DNA from 3 places in the Streptomyces sp. NPDC044044 genome. Region 3 is predicted to be linked to each of the others. Evidence: riboswitches for the same ligand, from Rfam matches in the RefSeq annotation. Region 3 holds a riboswitch; each other region holds the start of a gene.
What was found. Region 3 has a riboswitch for cyclic di-AMP ahead of AC07AG_RS42360 (M23 family metallopeptidase). Riboswitches for the same ligand answer to the same signal wherever they lie in the genome.

Region 1: it holds a riboswitch for cyclic di-AMP, as region 3 does, so the genes downstream of both, AC07AG_RS01070 (C40 family peptidase) here and AC07AG_RS42360 (M23 family metallopeptidase) in region 3, are expected to answer to the same signal.
Region 2: it holds a riboswitch for cyclic di-AMP, as region 3 does, so the genes downstream of both, AC07AG_RS26475 (LysM peptidoglycan-binding domain-containing protein) here and AC07AG_RS42360 (M23 family metallopeptidase) in region 3, are expected to answer to the same signal.

The regions. Positions count from the first base shown of each region.
Region 1 is NZ_JBWKFG010000001.1:223,328-232,662, forward strand. It holds gene bioB (biotin synthase BioB) at 1-730, opposite strand, end outside; gene AC07AG_RS01035 (8-amino-7-oxononanoate synthase) at 894-2,036, shown strand; gene AC07AG_RS01040 (DUF397 domain-containing protein) at 2,037-2,261, opposite strand; gene AC07AG_RS01045 (helix-turn-helix domain-containing protein) at 2,271-3,131, opposite strand; gene AC07AG_RS01050 (ATP-binding protein) at 3,402-3,863, shown strand; gene AC07AG_RS01055 (LysR family transcriptional regulator) at 3,852-4,763, opposite strand; gene AC07AG_RS01060 (LysE family translocator) at 4,894-5,523, shown strand; gene AC07AG_RS01065 (DUF6328 family protein) at 5,501-6,061, opposite strand; gene AC07AG_RS01070 (C40 family peptidase) at 6,201-6,674, opposite strand; cyclic di-AMP (ydaO/yuaA leader) riboswitch at 6,678-6,841, opposite strand; gene AC07AG_RS01075 (hypothetical protein) at 7,206-7,514, opposite strand; gene AC07AG_RS01080 (ATP-dependent Clp protease proteolytic subunit) at 7,522-8,157, opposite strand; gene AC07AG_RS01085 (amidase) at 8,436-9,335, shown strand, end outside.
Region 2 is NZ_JBWKFG010000007.1:194,798-204,132, forward strand. It holds gene AC07AG_RS26445 (hypothetical protein) at 1-506, opposite strand, end outside; gene AC07AG_RS26450 (haloalkane dehalogenase) at 956-1,828, opposite strand; gene AC07AG_RS26455 (pyridoxamine 5'-phosphate oxidase family protein) at 1,929-2,330, opposite strand; gene AC07AG_RS26460 (NAD(P)H-binding protein) at 2,327-3,019, opposite strand; gene AC07AG_RS26465 (TetR/AcrR family transcriptional regulator) at 3,128-3,766, shown strand; gene AC07AG_RS26470 (DUF5670 family protein) at 3,916-4,086, opposite strand; cyclic di-AMP (ydaO/yuaA leader) riboswitch at 4,800-4,964, shown strand; gene AC07AG_RS26475 (LysM peptidoglycan-binding domain-containing protein) at 4,967-5,704, shown strand; gene AC07AG_RS26480 (ADP-ribosylation family protein) at 5,701-6,687, opposite strand; gene AC07AG_RS26485 (ribonuclease J) at 6,747-8,432, opposite strand; gene AC07AG_RS26490 (TetR family transcriptional regulator C-terminal domain-containing protein) at 8,674-9,003, shown strand; gene AC07AG_RS26495 (OsmC family protein) at 9,282-9,335, shown strand, end outside.
Region 3 is NZ_JBWKFG010000020.1:1,561-10,895, reverse strand. It holds gene lhgO (L-2-hydroxyglutarate oxidase) at 1-1,146, shown strand, start outside; gene trmB (tRNA (guanosine(46)-N7)-methyltransferase TrmB) at 1,267-2,058, shown strand; gene AC07AG_RS42370 (PrsW family intramembrane metalloprotease) at 2,197-3,552, shown strand; gene AC07AG_RS42365 (aldo/keto reductase) at 3,549-4,493, opposite strand; gene AC07AG_RS42360 (M23 family metallopeptidase) at 4,626-5,711, opposite strand; cyclic di-AMP (ydaO/yuaA leader) riboswitch at 5,723-5,869, opposite strand; gene AC07AG_RS42355 (PP2C family protein-serine/threonine phosphatase) at 6,091-7,314, opposite strand; tRNA gene AC07AG_RS42350 (tRNA-Met) at 7,469-7,542, opposite strand; gene AC07AG_RS42345 (alginate lyase family protein) at 7,621-8,832, opposite strand; tRNA gene AC07AG_RS42340 (tRNA-Lys) at 8,964-9,039, opposite strand; gene AC07AG_RS42335 (amino acid permease) at 9,161-9,335, opposite strand, start outside.

The DNA of each region.
Region 1 (9,335 bases), on a different contig from region 3:
GCGGGGTGCCCTCGAAGGGGATCAGGAAGTTGACCGGCACCGAGTCGGGGTCGAGGTCGCGCAGTGCGTAGACCACGTCCACCAGGTCCTCATCCGTCTCGCCCATGCCCGCGATCAGACCGGAACAGGCGGAGAGGCCCGCGGCCTGCGCCTGCTGCACGGTGTCCACGCGATCGGCGTACGTGTGGGTGGTGGTGATCTCGCCGTACGTCCCCTCGGACGTATTGAGATTGTGGTTGTACGCGTCCGCGCCCGCTGTGCGCAGTTTGTCCGCCTGGCCCGCGGAGAGCAGCCCGAGGCACGCGCACACCTCGACGCCCTCGTTCTGGTCCTTGATCGCCTCGATGGTCTGCGACACCCGGTCGACGTCGCGGTCGGTCGGACCGCGCCCGCTGGCGACCAGGCAGACCCGCTTGGCGCCGCCCGCGACCCCGGCCGCGGCGGCCTGCGATGCCTCGTCGGGCTTCAGCCAGGTGTACTTGAGGATGCCGGCCGTCGAGCCCAGACGCTGCGAACAGTACGAGCAGTCCTCCGGGCAGAGGCCCGACTTCAGATTGACCAGATAGTTGAGTTTCACCCGCCGCCCGAACCACTGCCGCCGTACCTTCCCGGCGGCGGAAACCACGTCGAGAAGCTCGTCGTCGGAGGTGGCCAGCACGGCCAGCGCTTCTTCACGGGTCGGCAGCTCGCGCCGAAGCCCCTTGTCCACCAGCGTGTTCAGCAGATCCATGGCGCTGATCCTTACGTACGAGAGCCTCCCTTTCCAAGGAGACTTCGCACAACAGAAACGCTGAGAGGTGTGGGTATTGCCACATCCTGGCCCGGTGGCCTGACGGCTAGGGTCTGTGCACTGTCTACAAACCGGCCAGTGATGACGACCCGGAGGAACCCTCATGGTGAGCGCGCCGTTCGACTGGATCGACGAGCAGGCGAGCCTGCGCGCCCGGACCGGACTCGTCCGCACCCTGCGCCCCCGCCCCGCCGACTCCGGCGGCCTCCTCGACCTGGCGAGCAATGACTACCTGGGCCTGGCCAGGCACCCCGAGATCACCGAGGGCGCCGCGGCCGCTGCCCGCCGCTGGGGTGGCGGGGCGACCGGATCCCGCCTGGTGACGGGCTCCACGGAGCTGCACGCGGAACTGGAGCGCGAGCTCGCCGAGTTCTGCGGCTTCGAGGCCGCCCTGGTCCTTTCCTCCGGATATGCCGCGAACCTCGCCGCCGTCACCGCTCTCGCCCCGCACGGTTCGCTCATCGTCTCGGACGCGGGCAACCACGCCTCGCTGATCGACGGCTGCCGCCTCGCGCGCGGGACGACGCAGGTGGTGCCGCACGCCGACCCCGAAGCGGTGCGCAAGACGCTGGACTCTCACACGGGCCCCGCGGTCGTCGTGTCGGACACGGTCTTCTCGGTCGACGGCGATGCGGCCTCACTCCCCGAACTCTCTTCCGTTTGTGGTGAGTTCGGCGCCGGACTCATCGTCGACGACGCCCATGGGCTCGGTGTGCTCGGCGACGGTGGACGGGGCGCACCGCAGGCGGCCGGGCTCGCGGGCTCCGCCCACACGGTGGCCACGGTCACCCTGTCGAAGGCGTTCGGCAGTCAGGGCGGCGCGGTCCTCGGCCCCGCCAAGGTCATCGACCACCTGGTCAACGCGGCCCGCGCCTTCATCTTCGACACCGGGCTCGCCCCCGCCGCCGCGGGTGCGGCACTGGCCGCCCTGCGGCTGCTCGTCCGGGAGCCGGAGCGCGCGGCACGGGCCCGCGCGGTCGCGGCCGAGCTGCATGAACGCCTCACGGCGGAAGGTCTCTCGGCGGTACGTCCCGACGCCGCCGTCGTCTCCGTGCGTGCCCCGTCACCGGAAGCCGCCGTGCGGTGGGCCGCCGACTGCCGGGGCTCCGGCCTCGCCGTCGGCTGCTTCCGTCCGCCGTCGGTGCCCGACGGCATCTCGCGGCTGCGGCTGACCGCACGTGCGGATCTCACCGGCACACAGATCGCCGATGCCGTACGAGTGATCAGCCGCACCGCACCCCGGTAGTCACCGGAGGCCGTGGACGAAGGCCTCCCATGTGGCGGGTGAGAAGAGCAGGGCGGGCCCTGCGGTGTTCTTCGAATCGCGCACGGCGAGAAGCCCCTGCTTCGGCCCTGAAGCGAGCGAGGCTGTCTCCACGCAGTTGTTCATGCCGTTGCTGCGGCTGCTGCGATGCCACCGTGCGCCGTGCAGAGATGTGCTGGAGGGTACGTGCCGAGGCAGTGCAGTCATGGTGCCCCCTTACGCGCCGTCACCTATCCCGGCGATGTGATCCGTTGATTCCTCGGGTGAAAGTGCTTTTCCTTGAAGGGAGTTGAAGGCAGCCGTGTATGCCTGGAGGTCTTCTCTCCGTTCGAGGTAGAGGCTACTCGTCAAGTGGTCTAGAACAACCACATCCAGATCAGCAATGTTCGGAAAGGAGAAGATAACGAAAGATCCGATGAGGCCCACGTGCTCTCCGGCGGCGAACGGCAACACCTGAAGTCGTACATGGGGCAACTGTGCTGCTTCCAGTAACCGTTTCAACTGACCCGCGAGCACATGATTCCCGCCCACAGGACGGTGCAGCACCGCCTCGTCCAGGATCACGCTCAGTCGCAGCGGCGGAGCCGCGCGCAGCACGTCCTGACGCGCCAGACGCACCTCGACCAGCGTGTCCACCTGTTCGTCCGGCAGCCCGTCGAGCGCGGCCCGCGTCACCGCACGCGCGTAGTCCGGCGTCTGCAGGAGGCCGGGCACGACGGTGGTCTCCAGGGTGCGCATCCGACAGGCCTGTGACTCCAGGCTGATGAAGTCGCGGTAGGCGGGCGGCAGCAGCTCGCGATAGGCGTGCCACCAGTGGCGGCGCCCGCCGTCGTCGTCCGAGCCCGCCAACGCCACCAGCAACTGGCGCAGTCGGGGGTCCTTGACCTCGTACGCCTCGAGCAGGAGACGTACGTCGGCCGCCTTGACGCTGCTACGCCCCGTCTCGATCCGGCTCACCTTCGACTGATGCCAGCCGACCCGGTCCGCGGCCTGGCCACTGGTGAGCCCGGCGTGCGTGCGCAGTGCACGCAGTTCGGCGCCGAGTTTCCGTCGGCGCACCGCGGGACCGTACCGCATGTCCGTCTCCTTTCGGACGGAGCCTCTTTTTTCGGCCTCCCTCCGCCCTCTTCCCGGCGACAGTAGAGGAAGCGCCGACCTGCCGCCCAAATACGGTCTCTCGTAGCAGAGTTCACCGCTTCGAGCGACAGATATATGCACATCTTGGTGGATGGCCACCTCTGAGCACCCCAAGAGTGGCAGGCTGGCGCGAAGCACCATTCCGGGACTGTCCTCGTGCCTTCCGCTACGAGTCGGAGCCGAGCCCCGGTGGGAAAGGGACACGTCGCCATGGCAGACCTTCAGGAAGCATCCGTCACCCTGCCGAGCGCTCCTGCCTCGGTCTCCGCGGCCCGGAAATTCGTCTCGAACATCCTCACCGAGTGGGGCCTGCCAGGTGATACCGAAGTGGCGGACACGGTCCGGCTCATCGTCTCCGAACTGGCCACGAACGCCGTCCAGCACACCCGGGGCCAGTCGCCCACCTTCACGGTGGACATCGAGCTCGACCGGGAGGAGCAGCTGCGCATCGGCGTCACCGACAGCCACCCCCGCTACCCCAAGCGGCTGCCCGCCGCCGTCCAGCAGGACAACGGCCGAGGTCTGGTGATCATCCGCTGGCTGACCATGGAGTGCGGCGGCAGGCTTTCGGTCACGCCCACCCCCGAGGGCGGCAAGACGGTCTGGATCGCGCTGCCGTGGACCGCGCCCGTCCGCGGCGGGACAGCGGCCCCCTCGCCCTCACCCCGGTGAGCGTCCGAAGGCCCCACGGAGCAGGGCCCTGAAGGTGTCCGCCGCGGGGTGTGACTCGTCGGTGCGGTGGACGACCGAGATCGTGCGGCGAAGATCCCCTGGCTCAAGCGGCCTGACCCCCACCGGGGTGGCCGCCGTCCTCGCCACCATCTCCGGTACGACGGCGACGCCGAGCCCGGCGCTGACCAGCGCGCACACCAGCGCGTACCCCGGGGTCTCGACCAGGACCGAAGGCGTGGCCCCGGCCCGTACGAGCGCGGACTCCACGCCCTGCCGTGGCGGATGCGTCGGCGCCATGCTGATCAGCGGCTGCCCGGCGAGCTCGGTCAGAGGCAGCCGCGACGACGCGCTCGCCAGCGCGTGGCCGGGCGAGGTCACCAGGACCAGCTCCTCGACCAGGATCGGCTCCGCGGTCACGGCCGCGGGCAGCGCCACCGGATCCGCGGGCTCGTACGTGTGCGTGAGGGCCAGGTCGACCTCGCCCGCAGCCACGGCCGCGACGCCGAGCGGCGGTTCATAGTCCCGTACCGTCAGGTCGACGTCCGGATGGGCGCGGCGGAACGCGGTCAGCGCGGGCGGCACCAGATGGATCCCGGCGGTGGCGAAGGTCCCCACGCGCAGCCTGCCGCCGGACAGGCCCGCCAGCTGGGCCAGTTCGTGCCGGGCCTGCTCCATCTCGTCCAGGACCCGGCGCGCCCGCGCGAGCAGCAGCTCGCCCGCGCCGGTCAGCCGCGCCCCGCGGTGGTGGCGGACCAGGAGCGCGGTGCCCGCCTCGCGTTCGAGCTTGGCCAGCTGCTGGGAGAGGGCGGGCACGGTGTAGCCGAGGCGCTCGGCGGCGCGAGTGATCGACCCGGCCTCGGAGACCGCCACCAGTGCGGCGAGCCGCGTCGGGTCGTACATGGTGTCTCCCGGTGCAGGAGCCGACGGGCGGTGGGGGCTGTCCGCCGGCGTGGGGCTAAACGCCTGCTTTAGGCAGATCCAGGATATTCCACATACCCGCTGAAGGCAGAAGAACGGCAGGCTGGCGGCCATGGACGCTCAACTGGTCGCCTTCACGGGAGTCGCCGCGGGCATGGTCGCCATGCCGGGGGCCGACTTCGCCGTCGTGGTGCGCAACTCCCTCGCCTCCCGCCGCGCCGGGGTCACCTGCGCGATCGGTGTCGCGGGCGGGCTCCTGGTGCACACGGCGCTCGCGGTGGCCGGGGTCGCCGCGGTCCTCACGGCGGTTCCCACGCTGTTCCGGGCGCTGCAGGTCCTCGGCGGTGCCTATGTGCTGTACCTCGGGTATCGCGCGCTGCGGTCGGCGGCGCGGCCCCTGGCGAGTTCCGGTGCGCCGGACGGCGCGGAACAGCCCGCGGCCGGGGGCAGCCTGCGGCAGGGGTTCCTCACCAACGCCCTCAACCCCAAGGCGCCGATCACCTTCCTCAGCGTCCTGCCCCAGTTCGTGCCCGCGGGCAGCCCCGCGATGCCCAGGACACTGCTGCTCGCGTCGATCATCGTGGTCCTGGCCCTGGTGTGGTTCCCGGTCGTCGCGCTCCTGGTGGACCGTCTTGGCCGCCGGCTGCGCAGGCCGCGTACGGCCCGCGCGATCGAGGGCGGCACAGGCGTCGCGCTGAGCGTCCTCGGCCTGGTGCTCCTCACCGAGGCCCTGATGGCCTGACGCCGTCCGACGCGCCGGTGTCCGGTTCCGGGTCCCGGCCCTTGTCCGCGCCGCGCACCAGAACGGGAAGCAGGCCCCACAGGCCCGCGCACACCACCAGCGTGCCCGCGCTCGCGATGATCCCGCCGGTGCGGCCCACGGCCACGTCCACGACCAGAAGTACGGAACCGGCGAGCGCGAACACCAGGACCGCCATGCCGATGCCGGCGAGACGGGACGACACCCGCACGATCCGCGGCTTGGAGTGCTGCCCGAACAGCGACCTGTGCACGGCGGCCGGCGCGGTGAACAGCGCGGCGGACAGGACCGCGAGCAGCAGCGTGGTCACGTACGTGGTGCGCTGCACCGTGTCGAGCGAGGTGAAGCGCTCGGTGAAGGCGAGCGTCAGCAGGAACGCGAAGAGGATCTGCACCCCGGCCTGCGTGACGCGCAGTTCCTGGAGGATCTCGGAGAAGTTCCGGTCGGCGCGTTCGAGCGTCGTCTCGTTGCGGGCGTCGGAGGACTCACCCGTGGAGCGGGCACCGTTGTTTTCGGACATGGCGACCGAGTATCCGCGTCGACGCGCTCCCCGCCCGTCGGGCGCGCCGACCGGAGGGCCGGTCGAGCGGCGGCAGCGGCCGTGCGGCCACCGCCGCCGCCCTCCGACAGGTCTGCGGTCGACGGTCAGTGGCGGGCTGTCAGCGCACCCGGCCGTACGAGACGCTCTTCGTCCAGATCTTCTCGAGGCGCACGACGGTCCCCCTCTTGGGCGCGTGCCAGATCTTGCCCTTCCCGGCGTAGATGCCGACGTGGTAGACGCTCCGGCCGGAGTGGAAGAAGACCAGGTCGCCGCGGGATCGCTTCGACGCCGAGACGTGGCGGGTCTTGTTGTACTGCTGCGCGGCGGTGCGCGGCAGCTTCTTGCCCGTGCGCTTGAACGAGTAGAGCGTCAGGCCCGAGCAGTCGAACCGGTGTGGCCCCACGGCTCCGTAGCCGTACGGAGAGCCCTTCTTGGAGGCAGCGATCTTGAGCGCCTTGGTCCCGTGTGTCGCGGCCTCTGCTTCCGACGTGAGCCCGGGGGCCACGAGGGTGCCGCCTACGACGGCGAGCGTGAGGGCCGATACGGAACCGGCCCTGGTGAGCAGCGACGGAACATGATTCAGCGCGGTCATGCGCAACCCTTCGTCAACCGCCTGTGAAGGATGACCTGTCGGATTCGGGCTGGCGAAGTTGCCCGGCCGCGGTGTGCGGCTTCACCCCAAGGGTCGGCGTCCGGACCTTCCGGACCGACCCGTCATGCCTGGGTCCTCCACTCCTGCCGATGCACCGATGTCGACCGGTCATCCGGGCGGCGGCAGGACTCGGCGTCCGCCCGGACCGCCCCGCCGCTGTGGCGGGGGCTTGTCGTCGGAAGGGATCTTGACCCGTCAAGGGGTGGAATTCCGAGCCGAAACGGCGTTTTGTGAGGCTCCTCACGGCTGAACCGTTCGGGTGGACAAGGTCGGATTCGGGATCGGGAGGCGTCACCAGGCGATCGTTCGACCAGCACCGGAACGAGTAATTCCGGCCATCGCGTACACCTCTGACGCAACTGAAGACGTCTCAAATAATGACGATTGTCTACGCCGAACGAGGTAGCCCGTTTGGTTCGTTTGAGACCGGACCCGGGCGCTTCGGGATTTGGCAGCGGGGGTGACGGGTGCTCAGGATGCCGACGGGGGTGGCACGGTGACCCGGCCCGCGCGACGCTCCCCGTCGAGCACACGCAGCGCTCGTGCCAACGTCGGGGCGTGCACGGCGCTCTCGCCCCGCTGGTGCATGAGCGTCAGTGCGTCCCGCAGGGCGGTCGCGCTGCCGACCAGGGCCTGGGCGGCGCGCAGTCCGCCGTAGGTGTCCGAGGCGCGGGCGGGGTTGATCCGGCCCACCAGGTCGACCACTTCGAGATACCGGTCGATCAACTCGCCCTCGGCGCGGGTGAGTGCGGGCAGTGGGGGAAGTTCGGGTGGCAGCATCGGCTGATCACCGTGCGTCCGGGGCGCGGAGGGACGACTTGCGGCTCGTGATGAGCCTGTCCACCAGGCCGTAGTCGACTGCCTCGGTGGCGCTGAGGATCTTGTACCGCTCGATGTCGGCCGCGACGCGTTGTGGGCTCTGGCCGGTGTGTTGGACCAGCAGCCTCTCCAGGGCGGCGCGGGTGCGCAGGAGTTCGTCGGCCTGGATCGCCAAGTCGGTCGCCTGGCCCTGGATCGGCTCGGCGAGCGACGGCTGATGGATCAACACGCGGGAGCCGGGCAGCGCGAACCGCTTGCCGGGTGTGCCCGCGGCAAGGAGGACGGCCGCCGCCGACGCCGCCTGCCCCAGGCAGGTCGTCTCCACGTCGCAGGTGACGAACTGAATCGTGTCGTAGATCGCCGTCATCGCACTGAACGAGCCGCCGGGGGAGTTGATGTAGAGCGCGATGTCGCGGTCCGGCGCCGCGTGTTCGAGGTGCATGAACTGCGCCATCACGTCGTTGGCCGAGGTGTCGTCGATCGGCGTGCCCAGGAAGACGATGCGTTCCTCCAGCAGCTTCGAGTACGGGTCGAGGGTCCGGCGCCCCGCGCTGGTGCGCTCGGTGAACTCGGGCAGGACATGGCGGGCGATGGGTCGGTTCATGGCGCGTCTCTCCTCTGCCGGGGGCCGGCTGCTCCCCAAGGGCGTCTGTAAAAAATGTACAGGACGTACGTAACCTCGTCGTGAGGAGCATGTTCGGGTGATCTGCCGGAGTCAACAGATGCGACGTGTTTCAGCCGCTCGCTGAACGCGAGGGCCGCAGCGTGCGGGACCGGATGGCCGACGCGGTGACGTGGGCATACTCCGCCTCGTCACGGCCTCAGCCGCGAGCCGCCGACCGCCCCGAGCAGGCGCAGGCCGCCCCGAGTCGAAAGCGTCGTATGAGCCCTGAAGCCCACCAAGGCCACCGAGCCCACCAAGTCCCCGAAGACCTGGGCGCGCAGCAAGTGCCCGAAGCCGCCGAGCTCGTCCGGCTCACCGCCCGCGAACTCGCCGCCAAAATCCGCACCCGCGAGCTGTCCGCACGCGAGGTCGTCCAGGCGCACCTGGACCGGATCGAGCAGGTCAACGGCGCCGTGAACGCCGTGGTGACCCTGGCGGCCGAGCGCGCGCTCGACGAGGCGCGCACCGCCGACGAACAAACCGCGCGCGGCGCACCGCTCGGCCCGCTGCACGGTCTGCCCGTCGCCCACAAGGACACCCACGACACCCGCGGCATCCGGACCACCTACGGCACACCGCTCCTCGCCGACAACGTCCCGGATCACGACGAGCTGATCGTCGAGCGCATCCGCGCCGCCGGGGCGATCACCATCGGCAAGACCAACGTGCCCGAGTTCGCGGCCGGTTCGCACACCTTCAACCCGGTATTCGGGGCCACCCGCAACCCGTACGACCTCCGGCGGTCGGCGGGCGGCAGCAGCGGGGGAGCGGCGGCCGCGCTCGCGTGCGGCATGCACCCCCTGGCCGACGGCAGCGACATGGGCGGTTCGCTGCGCAATCCCGCGTCGTTCTGCAACGTGGTGGGCCTGCGCCCCTCGCCGGGCCGCGTGCCGAGCTGGCCGGACACCGCCCCGTGGTCGACGATGGCCGTGCAGGGGCCGATGGCGCGCACGGTCGCCGACGCGGCGCTGCTTCTCTCCGTCGTCGCCGGGCCCGACCCGCGCTCGCCGATCGCCCTGGAGACGCCGGGGAGCGCGTTCGGCGGGTCACTTGAACGGGATCTGACGGGCCTTCGGATCGCCTGGTCGCCGGACCTGGGCGGAGCGGTGCCGGTCGAC
Region 2 (9,335 bases), on a different contig from region 3:
GGGCGAACCACTTGGCTCTTGATCGGCTCAGCCCCGGAAGCGTCCACAGCCCGCCCATCACGGATCAGATAGTCGACGGCCTCAATCGGCATGGAAGATCCCTGATACGTGCGTGACTTCACCCAGTAATTTGGAAGGTACCAAACGAGGCCCATCTTGAGCATTTCCTCAGCGCCAATGATCCATTCGCCAAGCCGTTCAAGGTTGGGGCAGTAGATTCCATATTCAATTACCTCTGCGCCGACCGGGGCACCGCCCATGCGTGAATTGTTGGTGCCAGGAAAGTTTCGCTCTCCCAGAGTGTGGCGAATTTCGCCCTCCTGGTGAGTGAGTAGTAACGTGTCGGACACCAGCGCCGCACGCTTGGTGATATCCGTGAGTCCAATTCCGTCAGTGGAAAGTCCTACGTGGAATCGTGAGCGCGAAATCCTCCTCGCGGAAACCAGCTTCACCCCCGCCCTCTGTGGCACATCCTCGATGAGGCTAGCTGAATAGTGCAGCGCCACATCCCTACTTGTCAGCTGCTGTCCGTCGATTCCTCGAAAGACAGTTCGCATGCGGTTTGAGATCGCACGGCTCTGGACTGGCCGCTTTCGTCTTAACATGCGGTCCACCCTGCCGTAAGTACAACTTCACCATGGCATCTATTAAGAAACTCGCTGGTCTTTCCATGGGACGAACAAAGCAGCACCCGACCGTTTGGCGCGAACACCGTCGGGCGGAGGCTGCTCGGGCGCCCGACGCCAGCTCAATGAGGTCGGGTAGCTGGATCACACTCAACCGGGCAACAGCCACTCAAGGAAGATCTCTGAACACTAGAACTTGACAGGGAAGCCGATGGAGGTGATCAGGCGGTTGAGCTGGGGTGGCGTACCGGCGTGCCCTGCTCACCGGCCGACTGGGCGGCTCTGCCCTCCGGCGGGATCCGTCCCGGTGTTCGAGGCAGGCCGCCCGGCTATGCGCGCTCCAGTCCGTGGCGGGCGGCCCAGCCGCTGATCGCGGCGGCCAGCTCTTCGGGGCGGTCCTCCGGGGAGTGGTGACCCGCGAGGCCGTGGCGGGAGACCTCCAGGCCCGCAATGTTTTCCTCGCACCAGGCGACGGCTCCCTGGTCGGTCATCGCGCCCGGTCCCGGTTCGAATGCGGCCAGCAGCTTGGGGACTTCGGGGCTGGCGGCAAGCCAGGCGTCGTAGCGTTCGATGCGGGCCACGACGTCGGCGGGTTCTGAGTCCAGCGGCATCATGCGGGTCCATGCCAGTACCGGGCGGCGGCTGTGCGGGGTCGGGAAGGGGCGGCGGTAGACCGCCAGGTCCGCGGGGTCGATCGGGGTGGCGAAGGTGTCCGGCAGCCCCTCGATGAACAGCGAATTCTCCAGGATCATCTCCTCGCCCACGCCGGGAGTGCGAAGAAGCGTGAACAACTCCCTTCCGGCCGCGGGGAATTCATCGCCGACCAGCGGTTTGATGATCGCCTCGGTGAAGGCGATGCCACGGACGCGATCCGGAAGGCGGGCGGCGCGGTCGAAGGCGAGCGCTCCGCCCCAGTCGTGGCCGACGAGAACGGCCTCGGCAAGCCCGAGGGCGTCGAACCAGGCGTCGAGATGGCGGGCGTGATCGTCGAAGGAGTAGGCGAGGTCGGGCTTGCCGGATTCGCCCATGCCGATGAGATCGGGAGCCAGGAGGCGGCGGCCGGGCGCGGCCACACCTGGCAGGACGTTCCGCCAGAGGTGGGAGGAGGTGGGGTTGCCGTGGAGGAAGACGAACGGCAGCCCGTCGGGGTCGCCGGACTCCCGGTAGTGGAGGGTGGATCCGAGGACGGAGAGGGTGGGCATCGCGGGGTCACTTCACATTCAGGCGGGGAGTCTGAGGTGGGGAGTCAGAGGTAGGGAGTCAGCCGCAGGGAGCCTGAGGCTGGGCGTCAGACGTGGGGGGTCAGAGGTTGAGGCTCAGGGCGCGTTCGAGGGTGATCTCGATGACGGCCAGGTCCGGCGGGGCGGGCGGGGCCGCGTGGTAGCGGACGGTGTAGCGGCGGACCGCTTCGGCCAGGCGCACGGGATCGTCGGTCACTACGGCCCGGCCTTCGAGGGTGATCCACCGGAAACCGTCCGCCTGGCAGAGCGCGACACGTGACATCGGGCCGCCCGCCGTCACGTTGCGGGCTTTGCGGGCCCCTGCCCGCGTGGTCACCCGAGCCAGGCCGGCGGCAGCGTCGAAGGTGAAGCGGACAGGGGTCACGTGCGGCGTGCCGTCGGGGCGCAGGGTGGTGAGGGTGGCCGTGTGGGGGCGAGCGAGGAACGCCCTTGCGGTGTCCGGGAGTTCGGCGGCCCGGCTCACTTCTTCTTCACGCCTTCGTTCCAGATCAGCTTGGCGATGTTCGGCTTCACGGCCGTGGTGATCACGCCCATGGCCCGGTGGACGTACTCCCGCTCCGCCAGCTCGCGCAGCATGCTCGCGGCGAGGTCGGCACGGGCGGTGAAGACGCCGTCGGCGCTGGTCTCGGCTGTGTGGTAGTCCGTGACGACGGAGTGCTCGAAGAGGCCCGATGGCCGGACGAGGGTCCAGTCGAGGTCCGTCTCCCGGATCACGGCCTCCATACGGCGCATGTCCTCGTGGAGGGTGCGGCCGAGCCGTCGGTTCACCAGCGGGTCGAGCACATGGTTGAAGAAGTGCGCGCCGGTGGGGCGCCAGTGCGGGTCGGCGATGCTGGAGCTGACGGCGAGCAGCCGCTTGATGCCGTGACCCGCCATGACCTCGGTGATGACCCTGGCACTCGCCGAGTACGTGGTGACGGCCTCCTTGCTGAATCGTGCGCCCAGCGCGGAAAGGACGGCATCCGTCCCGCCGATCGCGGCGTCGACGGCTGCCGGGTCGGTGGCATCTGCGACGGCCACGGTGAGGGCTGTTCGCGGGGCGAGTGAGCCGGGGCGGCGGGTCACGGCGACGACCTCGTGGCCGGCGGCGATGGCTTGGTCGGTGAGGTGGCGGCCGGTCGGTCCGTTGGCGCCGAAGACTGCGATGCGCATGGTGTCGGGACATCCCGTCGTGTGGTTGCCGGATCGTGTGGTTCCCTGAACGTGTGGCTCCCGGAACGCCCTTGACTGTGCCGATCCGTGTGCGCAGGCTCAACGCTGATGAATAACGAAGCCCCTGCTCCAGCGCGCACACGAGGCCGTCCCCGCGGCAATCCGCCGACCCGTGAGTCGATCGTCCTGGCCGCCCGTGCGCTGTTCTTGGAGCGCGGCTACCGGCGCACCACTCTGCGCGCGGTCGCAGGCGCCGCCGGAGTCGATCCGGCGCTGATCGCCTACCATTTCGGCTCGAAGAAGGGCCTGTTCGCGGATGTGATGCAGTTCCAGTGCGCCAATGCGCTGACGGTGGATCATGTCCTCGGCGGTGACCCGACCACCCTTCCCGAGCGTCTGATCGATGCGGTGACGGGTCTGTGGGAGGACGCCGATTTCCTGGCGCTCACCGCCCAGGGCGACGAGGCCGCCGCGGTGATCCGTGAATACCTGGAACGCGAGTTGCTGGCCCGGCTTGTTGAATTTCTGGGCGGCCAGGACGCGACCGCACGCGCCACCGCCGTGACGACGATCCTCGGCGGCCTGATCTACACCCGCTACCTCAACCCTCTCCCCACCCCCGCCGCCCTCACCCCGTCCGAGACCCGCCACGTCCTCGCACCGGCTCTGCGCGCGGCCCTGACCCCCAGGCCGCGCACCGTGGCGGCCAGGGCCAACGGACGACCGGGGGCGCGGTCTTCGGCGTAGCGCGAGGTGCGGCCGGAGAACGACGAAGGGGTGGGCCTGACCGTCCCAGGTCAGGCCCACCCCTCAGGCACGCACGCCACCGCCCGTGGCGCCGCGCCGCTCTGTGTTGTCGCATTCAGGTGCGCATTCGGGTGCGCGTCAAGTGCGCGTCACCATCGGTACCAGCGGCCCTTTCGGCCGCCGCTCGCAGCGGGCTTGATCACGAAGCCGAGCAGCCAGACGACCAGCAGGATGACCGCGACCCACCACAACGCCTTCAGTGCGAATCCCGCACCGAAGAGGAGCAGGGCCAGAAGAAGTACCACAATCAGGGGAACCATTTTTATCAACCTCCAGACGACCATGTGCTCCCATTCCTGCCGAGCAAACACACAAGAAGCTTGTTTCCCACGCAGGTTGAAGGGATCCGATCGCGGTGATGATGTCTGGCGGGCAGCCGAGCGGTCCGGCAAGCACTAACACCCGTGCCATTACGCGCCGTTGGGGCGGCTCCTCCTCGGGGTCCGCCCCAACGGCATGCGGCCAAACGGAAAGGGACGGCGGGAGCAGCGGCCGATCATCACCCTCATCACCCGCCCACGAACCGCCGTCAGCCCCCACCACGTGCGGCGATCAAGCCGCCATTGATGGCGATACGCCCCGTTTTAGCACGACGAGCAACATCCGCAGTATGTCCATTTTTGAGCCAAAAAGATACTCCTTTGCATCATTAGAGTCATATACAGATTTCCCCCTGCATTGCGGCGAGGTCCAACTAAATGGCATACCTCGATGCCCCGTCGAACCGCATTCCGCCCCCTTCCCCATTCAGTGAAACGGGTCACACAGGAGGCCGCGCCCACGGGAGCCGCTGAGCACATTTCCGTTCCACGCAAAGAAAGTTGGGCTTTTCGATCAAAGAGGACACGGGGTTCCGGTGGTCGGCGGCCGGGCCTCGCACATTTCTATTTGAATTCTGACCTTGTTCTGTCCGGGCTTTCTCGCCTAACGTCACCGTCAATCCGGATGGAACGCCGAATCCTGCCGCTGTCCGGAATCACTCCCACCCACTCACATACGCCCGGCAGGAGCGGGGGACCCAGGTAAGCCGCCGATCCGGATTCCGGAACGGCTCGGGGTGAAGTCGCCTTTGCAGCGCGACCGGACATCTCCCGTCCGAACCCGACAGCTCACCTCGTAGGCGACGGAGAGGAATTCGTCATGCCTGCAAAGGGAAAGCACCGCCGTCCCAAGTCCAGCTCGCTCACCAGAGGTATCGCCGCCGCAGGCACGGGCGGGGCCGTGCTCGTCCTCCCGGTGCTCGGCGCGACCACCGCCGGAGCGGCGCAGGCGGACACCGCCGCCAAGCCCGCCGCGGCCCCGAAGACCTACGTCGTCGTCGCGGGCGACACCCTCTCCAAGATCGCCCGAGAGCACTCCGTGAGCGGCAGCTGGAAGAAGCTGTACGAGGACAACCGCAGCGCCCTCGGCGACGACCCGAAGCTGATCCGCCCCGGTCTCCGGCTCACCCTCGACAAGGAGGGCGCTTCCAAGGCCTCCACCGAGCGGGCGGACCGCTCCAAGCGCACGAACGCGCCCGCCGCTGAGCCCGCCGCCGCCCCGGCGAAGAAGTCGTACGCCAACAACCTCGACGGCTGGATCAAGGAGTCGCTCGACATCATGGCCGAGCGCGGCATCCCCGGCTCCTACGAGGGAATCCACCGCAACGTCATGCGCGAGTCCTCCGGCAACCCGCTGGCCACGAACAACTGGGACTCCAACGCCGCCGCCGGAACTCCCTCCAAGGGGCTCCTGCAGGTCATCGCCCCCACATTCTCCGCGTACCACGTGCCCGGGACGTCGCTGGACAGCTTCGACCCGGTCGCCAACATCACCGCCGCCTGCAACTACGCGGCCGACCGGTACGGCTCGATCGACAACGTGAACGGTCCGTACTAGACCTGCTCCCCGCTCGTCTCCAGGACGTCCACCTGCGGCAAGGAACGGTGCCGATGGTGGGCGTCCGCTATCTCCGCGAGCCTGGGACGGCCCAGCGCGCGATAGGCCGTCACGAGGAGTTCGTTCGCCAGAGCCTCGCGCGCCGGGTCACCCGCGGACGCCCAGTGCAGGTCGCGGCCCAGCAGAAGGGCCTCCGTCGGGTCGCCCGCCGAGCAGCGGCGGCGGGCCTCGTCCAGGGACTCCCCCAGGGCCTCGGCCTCGTCGAACAGGCCGTACATGTACGTCGCGAACTTGTACTCGTCGGCCCCGTTGTGGGCAGGGCGGCCCAGCGCGGAATCGCCCGACGCGAGTGCGCCGGCGCCGTCAAGCGTGGTGATCCGGTCAGGGTCCACGGGCGGGACGGCCATGTCGTACGCCCTGGAGTAGGCGAGGCCCGTCTCGGTGCGCTCACCCGTCTCGACGGCGGTCAGCGCATCGCGCAGCAGACCCAGGCGCGAGCGCCGGGCCGACCCCTCCTCGTCGTCCTGCACGTCGTCGTCGAGGTCGCGCCAGCAGCGTTCGAGGATCACCCGCACCGCTTCGAGCGGGGTCTTGGAACGCGTGTCGATGCCGCCGCCGTCGTTGTTGTAGTAGGAGGCGACACCGCTGCAGGTGCGGCCGTCGTCGAACCACAGGCCGTGGTGCAGACCGTCGGAGCCGCCGTGCAGGAAGGTCAGGAACTCCGGCGGATCGCGGTAGTAGCGACCGTGCACCCGGACGTCGATGCCGTCCCGCGGTCGCAGACCAGGGTCTGCGAACAGGTCCAGGATGCCGACCGGGCTCACGTCCAGGTCCCGGAGCGCCCGCTCTCCGTCCGGGCCGAGAGCTCCCAGGAACTCCCAGAACCGGAAGATGGATTCTGGCAGTTCGAGCCCCCAGTCGTGCCGGAATCTCTCTTCGACGGCGGCCCGGTCCGTCAGGCCCCCGCTCTTGTCCCCGCTCATTGAACTCCCCGCTCATGACGCTCGTGTGGCCGGTGCCGGCGGCCAAGGTCAGGTCTCGCTCAGGCGTCGATGATGACCGGGATGATCAGGGGCCTGCGGCGGTGTGTGCGGTACGCCCAGTTCGCCACGGCACGAGCGATGAGCTGCTCGAGCTGGTGGGCGTCGCCGACCCCTTCCTCGGCTGCGGTGGCCAGCGTCTTCTCGATCATCGGGATGACGGACTCGAAGGTGGTCTCGTCGTGGACGAAGCCGCGGGCCAGGAAGTCGGGGGCCTCGGCGAGCGCGCCCGTGTCGGCATCGACGATGGCGACCACGGTGACGACGCCCTCCTCGGCCAGCGTGAGCCGGTCCTTCAGCGAGGCTTCGTTGACGCCGCCGACGGTCATCCCGTCCACGTAGACGTAGCCCGCGGGCACCTTGCCGGTGATGGACGCGCGGCCGTCGACGAGGTCGACGACGACGCCGTCCTCGGCGATGACGACCCGGTCGGGGTCGACGCCGGTGCGGATGGCCAGGTCGGCGTTGGCCTTCAGGTGCTTCCACTCGCCATGTACGGGCATGACGTTGCGGGGCTTGACGATGTTGTAGCAGTAGACGAGCTCACCCGCGCTGGCGTGCCCCGAGACATGCACCTTGGCGTTGCCCTTGTGGACGACGTTCGCGCCCCAACGGGTCAGCCCGTTGATCACTCGGTAGATCGCCGTCTCATTGCCGGGAATCAGGGAGCTGGCGAGGAGAACGGTGTCTCCCTTTCCGATGCGGATCACGTGGTCGCGATTGGCCATCCGCGACAGCGCGGCCATCGGCTCGCCCTGGGATCCGGTGCACACCAGGGTGATCCGGTGGTCGGGGAGCTTCTCCAGCTCCTTCATGCTCACGACCAGGCCCGAGGGAACGTTCAGATAGCCCAGGTCGCGGGCGATGCCCATGTTGCGGACCATCGAGCGGCCCACGAACGCGACCTTGCGGCCGTGCTGGTGGGCGGCGTCGAGCACCTGCTGGATACGGTGCACATGGCTGGCGAAGCTGGAGACGATGACCCGCCGCGGCGCGGTGCGCAGGACCTGCTCGATCGCGGGGTTGAGCTCGCGCTCGGAGGTGGTGAAGCCCGGCACCTCGGCGTTGGTGGAGTCCGTGAGGAACAGGTCGACGCCCTCCTCGCCGAGCCGCGCGAAGGCGCGCAGGTCGGTGATGCGGTCGTCGAGCGGGAACTGGTCCATCTTGAAGTCGCCGGTGTGGAGCACCATCCCGGCACCCGTGCGGATGGCGACGGCGAGCCCGTCGGGGATGGAGTGGTTGACCGCCACGAATTCGCAGTCGAAGGGCCCGAATCCGCGCCGGTCCCCCTCCCGCACCCGCACCGTGCGCGGCCGGATGTTGTGTTCCTTGAGCTTGGCCTCCAGGAAGGCAAGTGTCAGCTTCGACCCGACGACGGGGATGTCGGACCGTTCACGCAGCAGGTAGGGCACACCGCCGATGTGGTCCTCGTGGCCGTGTGTGAGGACCACGGCCACGACGTCGTCCAGGCGGTCCCGGATCGAGGTGAAGTCGGGAAGAATGACGTCGACGCCGGGCTGGTTCTCCTCGGGGAACAGCACGCCGCAGTCGACGATGAGCAGCTTGCCGGCGTACTCGAAGACGGTCATGTTGCGGCCGATCTCGCCCAGGCCGCCCAGGGCGACAACCCGCAGGCCTCCCTTGGGCAGCGGCGGGGCAGGCTTCAGCTCGGGGTGCGGATGGCTCATGGGGTGACGCTACCGGAGAGTTGAAAGACCTGGTCCACAGGACTCCCGTGGGCGGCGCGACATGCGCACGGCACATCCCCCGGACGGCTGGTTCGACTTGCCCTTCGAGCTCAGACGCGGCGCGGAAGATGTGCACGATGTGCCGGGTATCGGCCAGGGTGTGCGGGGCCAGGGCGTGGTACGCCCACACGTGCACCCAGGCATTGCCGGTGCGCAGGGTGAGCACGGCCTTCATCATGCTGTGCCGCTGGACGACCAGCGGCGGGCGGAGAACGAGGTGTGGCTGGCCTTCACGGCTCGCGCCATGACCGACCCCGAGCTGCGAACGCTGCGCGACGAGGGGTACGACACGCTCCGCGCAGGCTGCCGCGGCCTCGTGGCGGGCCTCATCGATCCCGGCCGCGACCTGAATCAGGAGACCGCCCGGCTGCACGCCCTGGTGGACGGTCTCGCCGTGCACGCGGCAATGCGGCCGGACATCGAGACCCCCGAGTCCATGTACGCCGTCGTCGTCGGCCACTTGGCGGAACTGCGGACCCCGCACACCACCCGCCCTCCGGCCGAAGGCTGACGGGGCTCGGCCGGGTCGGTGCGGGAGTCTGCGTGCCATGAGACCCGCCGTGGATCACGTAGGGCCAAAAGCGCCGCTCCAGCCCGCCCTGCGGTCCTGAAGAGGCCATCGTGCAGGACTCGGCCATCGCTCAGCAGTCACTGGCCCAGGTGCCACGCCGAGACGGCCGCGCACGACATCCGCCCGCCGTCGCATCCGGTACCCGGCTGTCGGTGCTCGGTGTACGGGCAGGCGCGGCATCAGGACGGTCCGCGGGACGTGACAGTAATGTCGTCGCCATGACTGACAACTCGCTGCGTACTGTCACCATCGAGCGAGCCGGACCGGGCCGG
Region 3 (9,335 bases):
GGTCTGTCGACGGCGTATGCGATCACACGTGCCGCGCCGGGCACGCGGGTCACCGTCCTGGAGAAGGAGCCGGGCCCCGCCCGGCACCAGACGGGACGCAACAGCGGGGTGATCCACAGCGGGATCTATTACCGCCCCGGCTCCCTGAAGGCGCGGTACGCGGTGCGGGGCGCCGCCGAGATGATCAAGTTCTGCGCGGAGTACGGAATCGCGCACGAAGTCACCGGCAAGCTCATCGTCGCCACGGAGCGCTCCGAGCTGCCCCGCCTGCACGCCCTCGTCCAGCGCGGCCGGGAGAACGGCATTCCGGTGCGGGAGCTGGGCCCCGCACAGATCTCGGAGTACGAACCGGAGGTGCGGGGCCTCGCCGCCATCCAGGTCGGGACGACGGGGATCTGTGACTACGGCTCGGTGGCGGCACGCCTCGCGGACGCCTCGGGCGCCGATGTCCGTTACGGCGCGGAGGTCGTCCGCATCGACCGGCGCGCGGAGCTCGGCGTGGCCGTCGCCACGGCCGACGGCTCGGTGGTGCGGGGGAAGGTCCTGGTCAACTGCGCGGGACTGCAGTGCGACCGGGTGGCGATGCTGGCCGGTGACGAGCCCGGGATGCGGATCGTGCCCTTCCGGGGCGAGTACTTCGACCTGGTGCGGCCCGAGCTGGTGCGTGGCCTGGTGTATCCGGTGCCGGACCCGGCTTTCCCCTTCCTCGGGGTGCATCTGACGCGGGGCATCGGGGGCGGGGTCCATGTGGGCCCGAACGCGGTGCCGGCGCTGGCCCGTGAGGGGTACGGATGGGGTGTGGTGCGGCCCCTGGAGGTCGCGGGGACGCTGGGGTGGCCGGGGGCCTGGCGGATGGCCGGGCGGCACTGGCGGTATGGGGCGGGGGAGTTCCGGCGGTCCCTTTCGAAGGGGGCGTTCACCGCGGCGGTGCGGAGGCTGCTGCCTGCGGTGACTCCGGATGATCTCGTGCCTGCGGCGGCGGGGGTGCGGGCGCAGGCCGTCTTGCGTGACGGAACGCTGGTGGATGACTTCCTGATCCGGAGTGGGGTGCGGGCCGTGCATGTACTGAACGCGCCATCGCCTGCGGCCACGGCTTCTCTCCCTATTGGGAGGGAAGTGGCCCGGCGGGTGCTGGCGGTGCTGTAGGAGCGGTGTAGGAGCGGTCCCTCCGCCCCCCCTGGACCCCGGACAAGATGTCGGCCACCAAGGCCCCCGCGCAGCGGGTTTTCGGGAAGGGGCGGGGTTGGGGATTAAAATCGCCCCACTGTGCCTGAGTCGAACACCACCCCCGAGCGCCCCCAAGCCCCCCGCCCCAAGGGCGAGCCCCGCTTCCCGCAGGGCCCCGCGCCCGACCCCGCGGGCTCCCACTTCGAGCGGCGGATCCGCAGCTTCCAGCCCCGGCGCAGCCGCGTCACCACAGGCCAGGCGGACGCGCTCCAGCGGCTCTGGCCCAAGTGGGGCCTGGACATCGACGGGCAGCGCACCCTCGACCTCGCCGAGCTGTTCGGCGGCGAGCGCCCCGTCGTACTCGAGATCGGGTTCGGCATGGGCGAGGCCACCGCCCAGATGGCCGCGGACGACCCGGACACCGGCATCCTCGCGGTCGACGTGCACACCCCGGGCCAGGGAAACCTCCTCGGCCTCGCCGAGCGGAACGAACTCACCAACATCCGCGTAGCGAACGGCGACGCCGTCATCCTGCTCCGCGAAATGCTCCGGCCCGCCTCCCTCGACGGCCTCCGCGTGTACTTCCCCGACCCCTGGCCCAAGGCCCGCCACCACAAGCGCCGCATCATCCAGCCCGACTTCCTCGACCTCGCCGCGCCCCGCCTCAAGCCCGGCGCCGTCCTGCACTGCGCGACCGACTGGGAGCCGTACGCGGAGCAGATGCTGGAGGTGCTCAGCGCGCACCCCGGCTTCGAGAACACCCAGGACGACGGCGGGTACGCGCCCCGGCCCTCCTTCCGTCCCCTCACCCGATTCGAGGGCCAGGGCCTGGACAAGGGACACGTGGTCCATGACCTGCTGTTCCGCCGTACATCCGGCCAGGAGGCCTGAGCCAACCGGCCGCGGGACCTGAGACAACCGGCCGCCGGACCTGAGATACCGGCCACGGGGCCCGAGACACCGTCGCGGCCCACCCCTGTCCCTCGTTAGGGTCAACGGGTGGCCATCCGTTCTCCGCTCCCGCACCCGATGCCCCCCGCTGGGCCCGCCGGGCTGCGGCACGCGCGCTGGTGGCAGCGGCGGGCGATACGCGCGGCCGCCCTGGTCACGCTGCTCGCCCTGTCCGGCCTGGTCATCCTGGCCCTGGTCAGGGAACAGACCGGCACCGAAGGCTTCCTGGTCGGGCTCGGCCTCGCGACACTTCCCGTGCCGCTCCTGGTGGCCGCCTTCCGCTGGCTGCAACGGGTCCAGCCGGGCCCCTGGCGGAACCTCCTCTTCGCCTTCTCCTGGGGTGCCTGCGCGGCCGCCCTCATAGCGATCGTCGCGAACAGCTTCGCGACCCGCTGGATAGCCACCGCCACGGCCGACCCCACCAGCGCGGACACCCTCGGCGCGACGGTCATAGCGCCGATCGTCGAGGAGAGCGCGAAAGCCGCGGCCGTGCTGCTCGTCTTCCTCTTCCGCAGACGCGAGTTCACCGGAATCGTCGACGGCGTGGTGATCGCCGGAGTGACCGCGACCGGCTTCGCGTTCACCGAGAACATCCTCTATCTCGGCAGCGCCTTCGGCACCGACCAGATCAACGGCGGCACCGGGCTCGCGTCCGTGACGGCGGCGACCTTCTTCGTACGCGTCGTGATGTCGCCCTTCGCGCACCCGCTCTTCACCGTGCTCACCGGCATCGGCTTCGGTATCGCCGCGCTCAGCGCGGAGCGCCAGAACTGGCGCCGCGTCCTGCTCCCGGTCGGCGGACTCCTCCTGGCGATGGGCCTGCACGCCCTGTGGAACGGCTCGGCGGCCTTCGGGGACTACGGCTTCTTCGCCGTGTACGCGCTCTTCATGCTGCCCGCCTTCGGCCTGCTCACCTGGCTGGTGATCTGGATCAGACAGCGCGGCCTGCGCATCGTGCGGGCCGAACTGCCCGCGTACGCGCTCGCGGGCTGGCTCACCGCGCCCGAGCCGTACGCCCTCGGCACGATGCGCGCCCGCACCCTCGCCCGCGACTACGCCTCGTACACCCAGGGCAAGGCCGCGGCGCGCACGGTCGCCCAGTACGAGACGTACGCGACGTCTCTCGCGCTCCTTCGCCACCGTGGGCGCAAGGGCCGCGCCGGCGCCGACTTCGTCGTACGGGAGCGGGAGTTGCTGCACGCGCTGTGGGAGCGCCGCGAGGCGGCACGGCCCGCCCTGGCGTACGCGGCACGCGCGACGGCACCGGTGTTCGTCCCGATGCCGCCGCCGTACGGATACCGGCAGCCGTACCCGCAGGCGTATCCACAGTCCTATCCGCACCAGCACCAGCACCAGCCCCCGTACGGATATCCGTACGCACAACCGGCGATGCCCTACCCCGCGTACAACCCCTACAACGGCCAGGGCCTCTAGGCGGAAGCCTTCGTCAGCGCCGACACCTCGGCGTCCGTCAGCTCGAACTCCCCCACCGCGAGCAGCGCGGGCAGCTGCTCGACCGTACGGGCGGAGGCGATCGGCGCCGCCACCGTCGGCTGCGCCGCGAGCCACGCGAGGGCCACGGTCGCGACCTCGGCGCCGCGCTCCTGGGCGACCTGGTCGAGGGCGGCGAGCACCCGCGGGCCGCGCTCCGTCTCCAGGTGCTTGCCCGCGCCCTCGGCCCGCGCGCTGTCGACCTTCGCACCCGGGCGGTACTTGCCGGTCAGGAAGCCGGAGGCGAGCGCGTAGTACGGGACGGCGGCCAGGCCGGAGCGCGAGGCGACCTGTTCAAGGGTGCCCTCGTACGTGTCGCGCGAGACGAGGTTGTAGTGCGGCTGGAGCGCCGAGTAGCGGGCGAGGCCCTCGCGGTCGGAGAAGTCGAGGAACTCCTGGAGCCGGTCGGCGCTCACGTTCGAGGCGGCGATCGCGCGCACCTTGCCGGACGTGACCAGCTCGTCGAGCGCGCCGATGATCTCCTCGACCGGGACGGACGGGTCGTCGTAGTGCGTGTAATAGAGGTCGATGTAGTCGGTGCGCAGGCGGCGCAGCGACTCCTCGGCACCGGACTTGATGGTGTTCGCGGACAGGCCCTTGTAGTCGGGGTGGGCGCCGACCTTGGTGGCGAGTACGACGTCGGAGCGGTTGCCGCGCGCGGCGAGCCAGTTGCCGATGACGGTCTCGGACTCCCCGCCCTTGTTGCCGGGCACCCAGGCCGAGTAGACGTCGGCGGTGTCGATGAAGTTGCCGCCGGCGGCGGTGTAGGCGTCGAGCACGGTGAAGGACTGCGCCTCGTCGGCCGTCCAGCCGAAGACGTTGCCGCCCAGGGCGAGCGGGAAGACCTCGAGGTCGGACGAGCCAAGCTTGCGGAGAGAAGTCATACGGGGATCAACGCCCTTGCGGACCGCGGAATTCCGTCGAGCGACCCGGGCACGGGGAGGAGCGGGCATGCCGAACCGGCAGCCCTGGCGTCGGGGGGTTGTCGCCAGGACCGCCGGGGTTCTGGGGCTTCCTCAGAGGGACTGGCCCTTGCCGCGCAGCCACGCCGCCGGGTCGACCCCGGTGGAGTCGCCGCCCGGGTGGACCTCCAGGTGGAGGTGCGCGCCGGTGACGTTGCCGGTCGCGCCGACGCGGCCGATGGTCTCGCCGGTGGTGACCTTCTGGCCCGCGCTGACGTTCATCGAGGACTGGTGGCAGAACCACAGCTCGGTGCCGTCGTCGAGTTCGAGGATCGTGCGGTAGCCGTACGCCCCCGCCCAGCCGGCCTCCTTGATGGTGCCGGAGTGGATGGCCTTGATGGGCGTGCCCGTCGGAGCGGCGAAGTCCAGGCCGGTGTGGTAGCCGGAGGACCACATGGAGCCGGGCTGACCGAAGGTGCCGGTGAGCGTGTACGAGGCGACGGGGAGGGTGTAGCTCTTCGCGAGCTTGGCCAGGCGCTCCGCCTCGGCCTTGCGCTTGGCCTCCGCCTCGGCCTTCTTCTTCGCGGCGGCCTTCTCGGCGGCGATCTTCTTCTCGGCCGCGGTCTGCTTGGCGGCGGCCTGTTCGGCGGCCTGCTTGACGGCGGCTTCCTCGGCCGCCTTCTGGACCGCGTCGTCCGCCTGGTCCTGCTGGTTCTCGGCCTGCTCCATGATGCGGGCCCGCAGTGCCTCTCCGGCGTCCGTGGTGCCCTGCTCGGCGTCGGCGGTGCTGACCCCGGCGGCGCTCAGGGGCGCGGCGGCGACGATCACGCCGCCGTCCGCGGCGGCGGAGTCGGAGGAGTCGTCGGATATCAAGGACCCCACGCCCGGAAGCGACTTGGCCTCCGGCAGCGAGTCCGTGACGGCCGAGAGGTCCGGCATCTCGATGGAGACCGGGGGCTTGCCGCCCTGCGCGGTGGCGATGCCGCCCGCGCCGACTGCGGCGATGACGCCTACGCCGAGAACTGTGGAGCTGCGGGCGAGCCCGCCACCGCCCCGCTTGTGGACGCGGTGCCTGCCGCGGACGGGGCGAATGGACTCCTCGGTGGGATTCCATTCCTCCCAGGAACTGTCTTCGTACCCACCGAAGTCGTCGTCATTCGGTACGTACGCGCCTTGGGGGGCAGGGCGGTTGGACGCCACTGGGGCGCACTCCTTTCCTTCCTTCTCGCCTACCGGGTTAGCTGACGGGTTCGGAGCAGGAAGGTCTCCTACGAACACCTGGCACGGATGCACAGATGCCCGATTCACCCCAATTAGTGGTTCCCCGGCTCCCTTTCGGGATTAGGCGCGTGCGCGCGGAGCCGACTCGAGTGACGGCTGGGACGACCGCGCTGCGTTATCGAACGTTAATAGACAGCGGGGCCGTATTCCAAGCCGTTCCGACTGATCGTTAACGCCTTTGGCCCGTACTTAACGGGACACGGGGGTGCGGAACGGGGCGAGTTGACGCCACTTCTTCACACACCGGAGCTTCACACTTCCTTGACAGTACGTCAGTTGTTATGCGGAGTGGTGTTCTTCAGTCACGGCCGGTGACATCGATCTCCGCGTCGACCCCGCCCTCGGTCCCCGCATCGCCCGTCACCAACGGCCGCCGCACCGCGAGCAGCGCCATGTCGTCGGTCGTGCCGCCCCCGGTGTGCCTGCGCACCTCTTCGGTGAGCGTGGCGAGGAGGGCGTCCGGGCCGTTGGGTCCGGGGAAGATGCGGCCCCCGAGCCGGGTGGCCGCGTCGTAGAACTCGCCCCGGCTGTCACGCGCCTCGGAGAGCCCGTCGGTGTACAGGAGCAGCATCGCCCCCGGCGGGAACTCCGTCTCGTCCGCACGGTCCGGCCAGGCACCAAGATCGCCCATCCCCAGCGGCAGCGCGGGCTCGGTCGCGGACAGCACGCACAGCCGCCCGTCGCCGCGCAGGAGCAGCGGTCCCGGGTGCCCGCGGTTGATGAGGCGCACGAGACCGTCGCCGTGCGAGATCTCCGCCAGGACGGCGGTGGTGAACCCCTCGAAGGCGTCGAGCCCGTCGCGCCGCGTGCCCTCGCGCGCAAGAGCACGCTCCAGCCGCTGGGCCACCGCCTCCAGCGTGGCCTCCTGCTCGGCGGCCTCCCGGAACGCCCCGATGACGACGGCGACGGCCGCCACCGCGCCCATCCCCTTGCCCCGTACGTCACCGACGATGACGCGCACGCCGTGCGGGGTGTCCTGCACGGCGTACAGATCGCCCCCGATGAACGCGTCGGCCTCAGCGGCCTCGTACCGCGCCGCGACGTCGAGACCGCCGATCCGGGGGTCCGGCTGCGGCAGCACGGCGCGCTGGGCGGCCTCGGCGATGGAGCGGGCGGAGGCGAGCTGTTTGTCGCTGCGGCGCTGGACGCGGTTGATGACGACGGCGAGCACGGCGACGGTCGTCACCGTGATCAGTTCGGTGACGGCTTCGACGTCGGTGGTGGTGTTGGTCTTGAAGTGCAGGGCGAGCACGGCCGCGCAGGAGCCGGCGCCGATGAGGGTGGTGCTGATCAGCGAGTAGAAGGGGGCCGCGATGAGCGGGGCGGCGGTGAAGAGGGGCGCGGCGGTGAAGGCGGGCGGGGTCGCGATGTCGTAGACGACCCCGGCGACGATGAGCAGCAGCGGAAGGGCCCGCACGAGCGCCCGCTCATGCCGGACATCGGGAGCCTCGCCCCCACCACTTCCTCCTCGCAGCCCCACCGGTCTTCTCCTGCCGAATCCCGCGGCCAGGACCAGATCCATGACCACGCTCAACCAGGGTTCCCAAAGCGGCGGCGCGGGGCGACCGGTGTGGGCCGACGGAGTGACGAGGGAGCGACGAGAGAGCAACGAGGGAACGACGGGGAAAACGCCGAAGGCCCGGATCCATTTCTGGATCCGGGCCTTCGGTCTTTAGTAGCGGGGACAGGATTTGAACCTGCGACCTCTGGGTTATGAGCCCAGCGAGCTACCGAGCTGCTCCACCCCGCGCCGTTGAATGCAACTCTACGCCATCAGGGGGAGTGAAAGCGAACCGGTTGAGAACCACCGGCGAACGGAGCCCGCCGCTCACGCGTTCTCGGCGTGCGTCAGCGTCTCCCAGGCCACGAACAGGTCGTCCGTCCCCTCGGGCCGCTGCGCGCGCGTGAACCTCTCCGTCTGCGGAAGCTCCAGCTTCAGCCGGTCCCGCAGGTGATTGAGGCCGACCTCGGTGTCGGGCCCCATGTCGCGCTGCACCTTGCCGCCGCACAGCCAGTCCGGCGCCTGCGCGCCCAGCTGGTACTTGGAATGGAACTCAAGGGCGGCCCGCAGCCGGTCCTTGACCTCGCCGTACAGATCGACGCCCTGATGCCAGGCGGTCTCCGCGATGTGCGCGGTGGCCGCGAGCGAGTAGCTGGCGTGCTTGAAGTTCCGGCAGGTCTCCTGGGAGAGCCCGTCGGCGAAGGTCTTCTGCCCGAACCAGTACTTCTGGAGCTTCGCCGGGGTGTTGATGTCGCTGCCCGCGGGAGAGACGGGCAGCGGGCCGTCCGACTTCAGATAGAAGTAGGCGGGCACCCGGGTCCTGAAGTGCGTCACCGCCTTCTCGAAGGACTCGTGGTCGTCGAGGAAGACCGCCATGCTGATGGTCGCGTCGGCCATCAGGAGGTCCCAGTTGCCGTTGAAGTCGGCGGCTCCGTCGCGCACTTGGGGCAGATAGGCGTTGCGCAGCATCCGCTCGAAACGCAGGAGCTCGCCGTCGGTCCAGCCGTCGTAGGTGTAGCGCACGGCTTCGGCCGCGCGGGCCCACGAGGAGGCGGCCCAGGCCGTCTGGAGGCCCGCGTTGGCCTCGGTGTGCCCGGTGATCACCCGCGACCAGGCGTCCATGATCTGCACGGCCTTCTTGGCGTGCGCGCGGTCGCCGGTGATGTTCCAGAGCAGGGCCTGCGTGTACGCGGCGATGGCGTCCTCGCGCTCCTCGACGCAGCCCTGTCCGGGGCGGGTGTCGGGCGGGCACTCGACGACGGCGTACGGCTTGGCCCGGTAGTCGGCCGCGCCGTACTTGCTGTCCCGCATCTGCTCGAACGCCGTGAGCCAGGGCTGCTCGCGCGCCGCGACGTGGGCGCGCACGCGGTCGAGCTGCGCCTTGCTGACGAGCACTCCGGGGTGTTCGAAGGCCAGCTCGGCGGGGCGGGCACGCTCGGTGGCCTTGTCGGTACCGCTCCCGGACCCGCCGCACCCGGCCGATACGCCGACGAGCAGCGGCACGAGCACCATCACGAGAGCCCGTCGTACGGAACCCATGCTGTACCTCCGGATCGGCCACCTGGCAGGCCCAGCGTCGCCCGCGGGCCGCGGGGGCGCAGGCGAGGAGGGGCCGTTCGGGCTACCGACGCCACAGGCCCAGGTCAGAACGTTCCTGACCTGGGCCTGAGTGGTAGACCGTGTGGGACTCGAACCCACAACCAATGGATTAAAAGTCCACTGCTCTGCCAATTGAGCTAACGGTCCGTGCGGACGCACCCCCCGAGCATAGCCGGACAGGGCATGGCGTCCGATCGGGTATCGCCTCCTTGGCCCGTCGCGCGTCCCGCGGCGGGCCGAGTGCGAGCCCGGACCGTCGTCGGAACGGTCAGGGATCGGAGGGTTCCGGCGCCCCTTTGCGGGCCGCCTCGCGGGCCGCCGTGCGCTCGTGGTCCGGGTTGAGGAACCAGTGCCTGGCCGATGCCAGCCACCAGGTCGTGGCGAAGCCGAGGACGGCGAGGACCGCGATCGGGGCGTAGTTGAAGGTCTCCCAGGTGACCGGT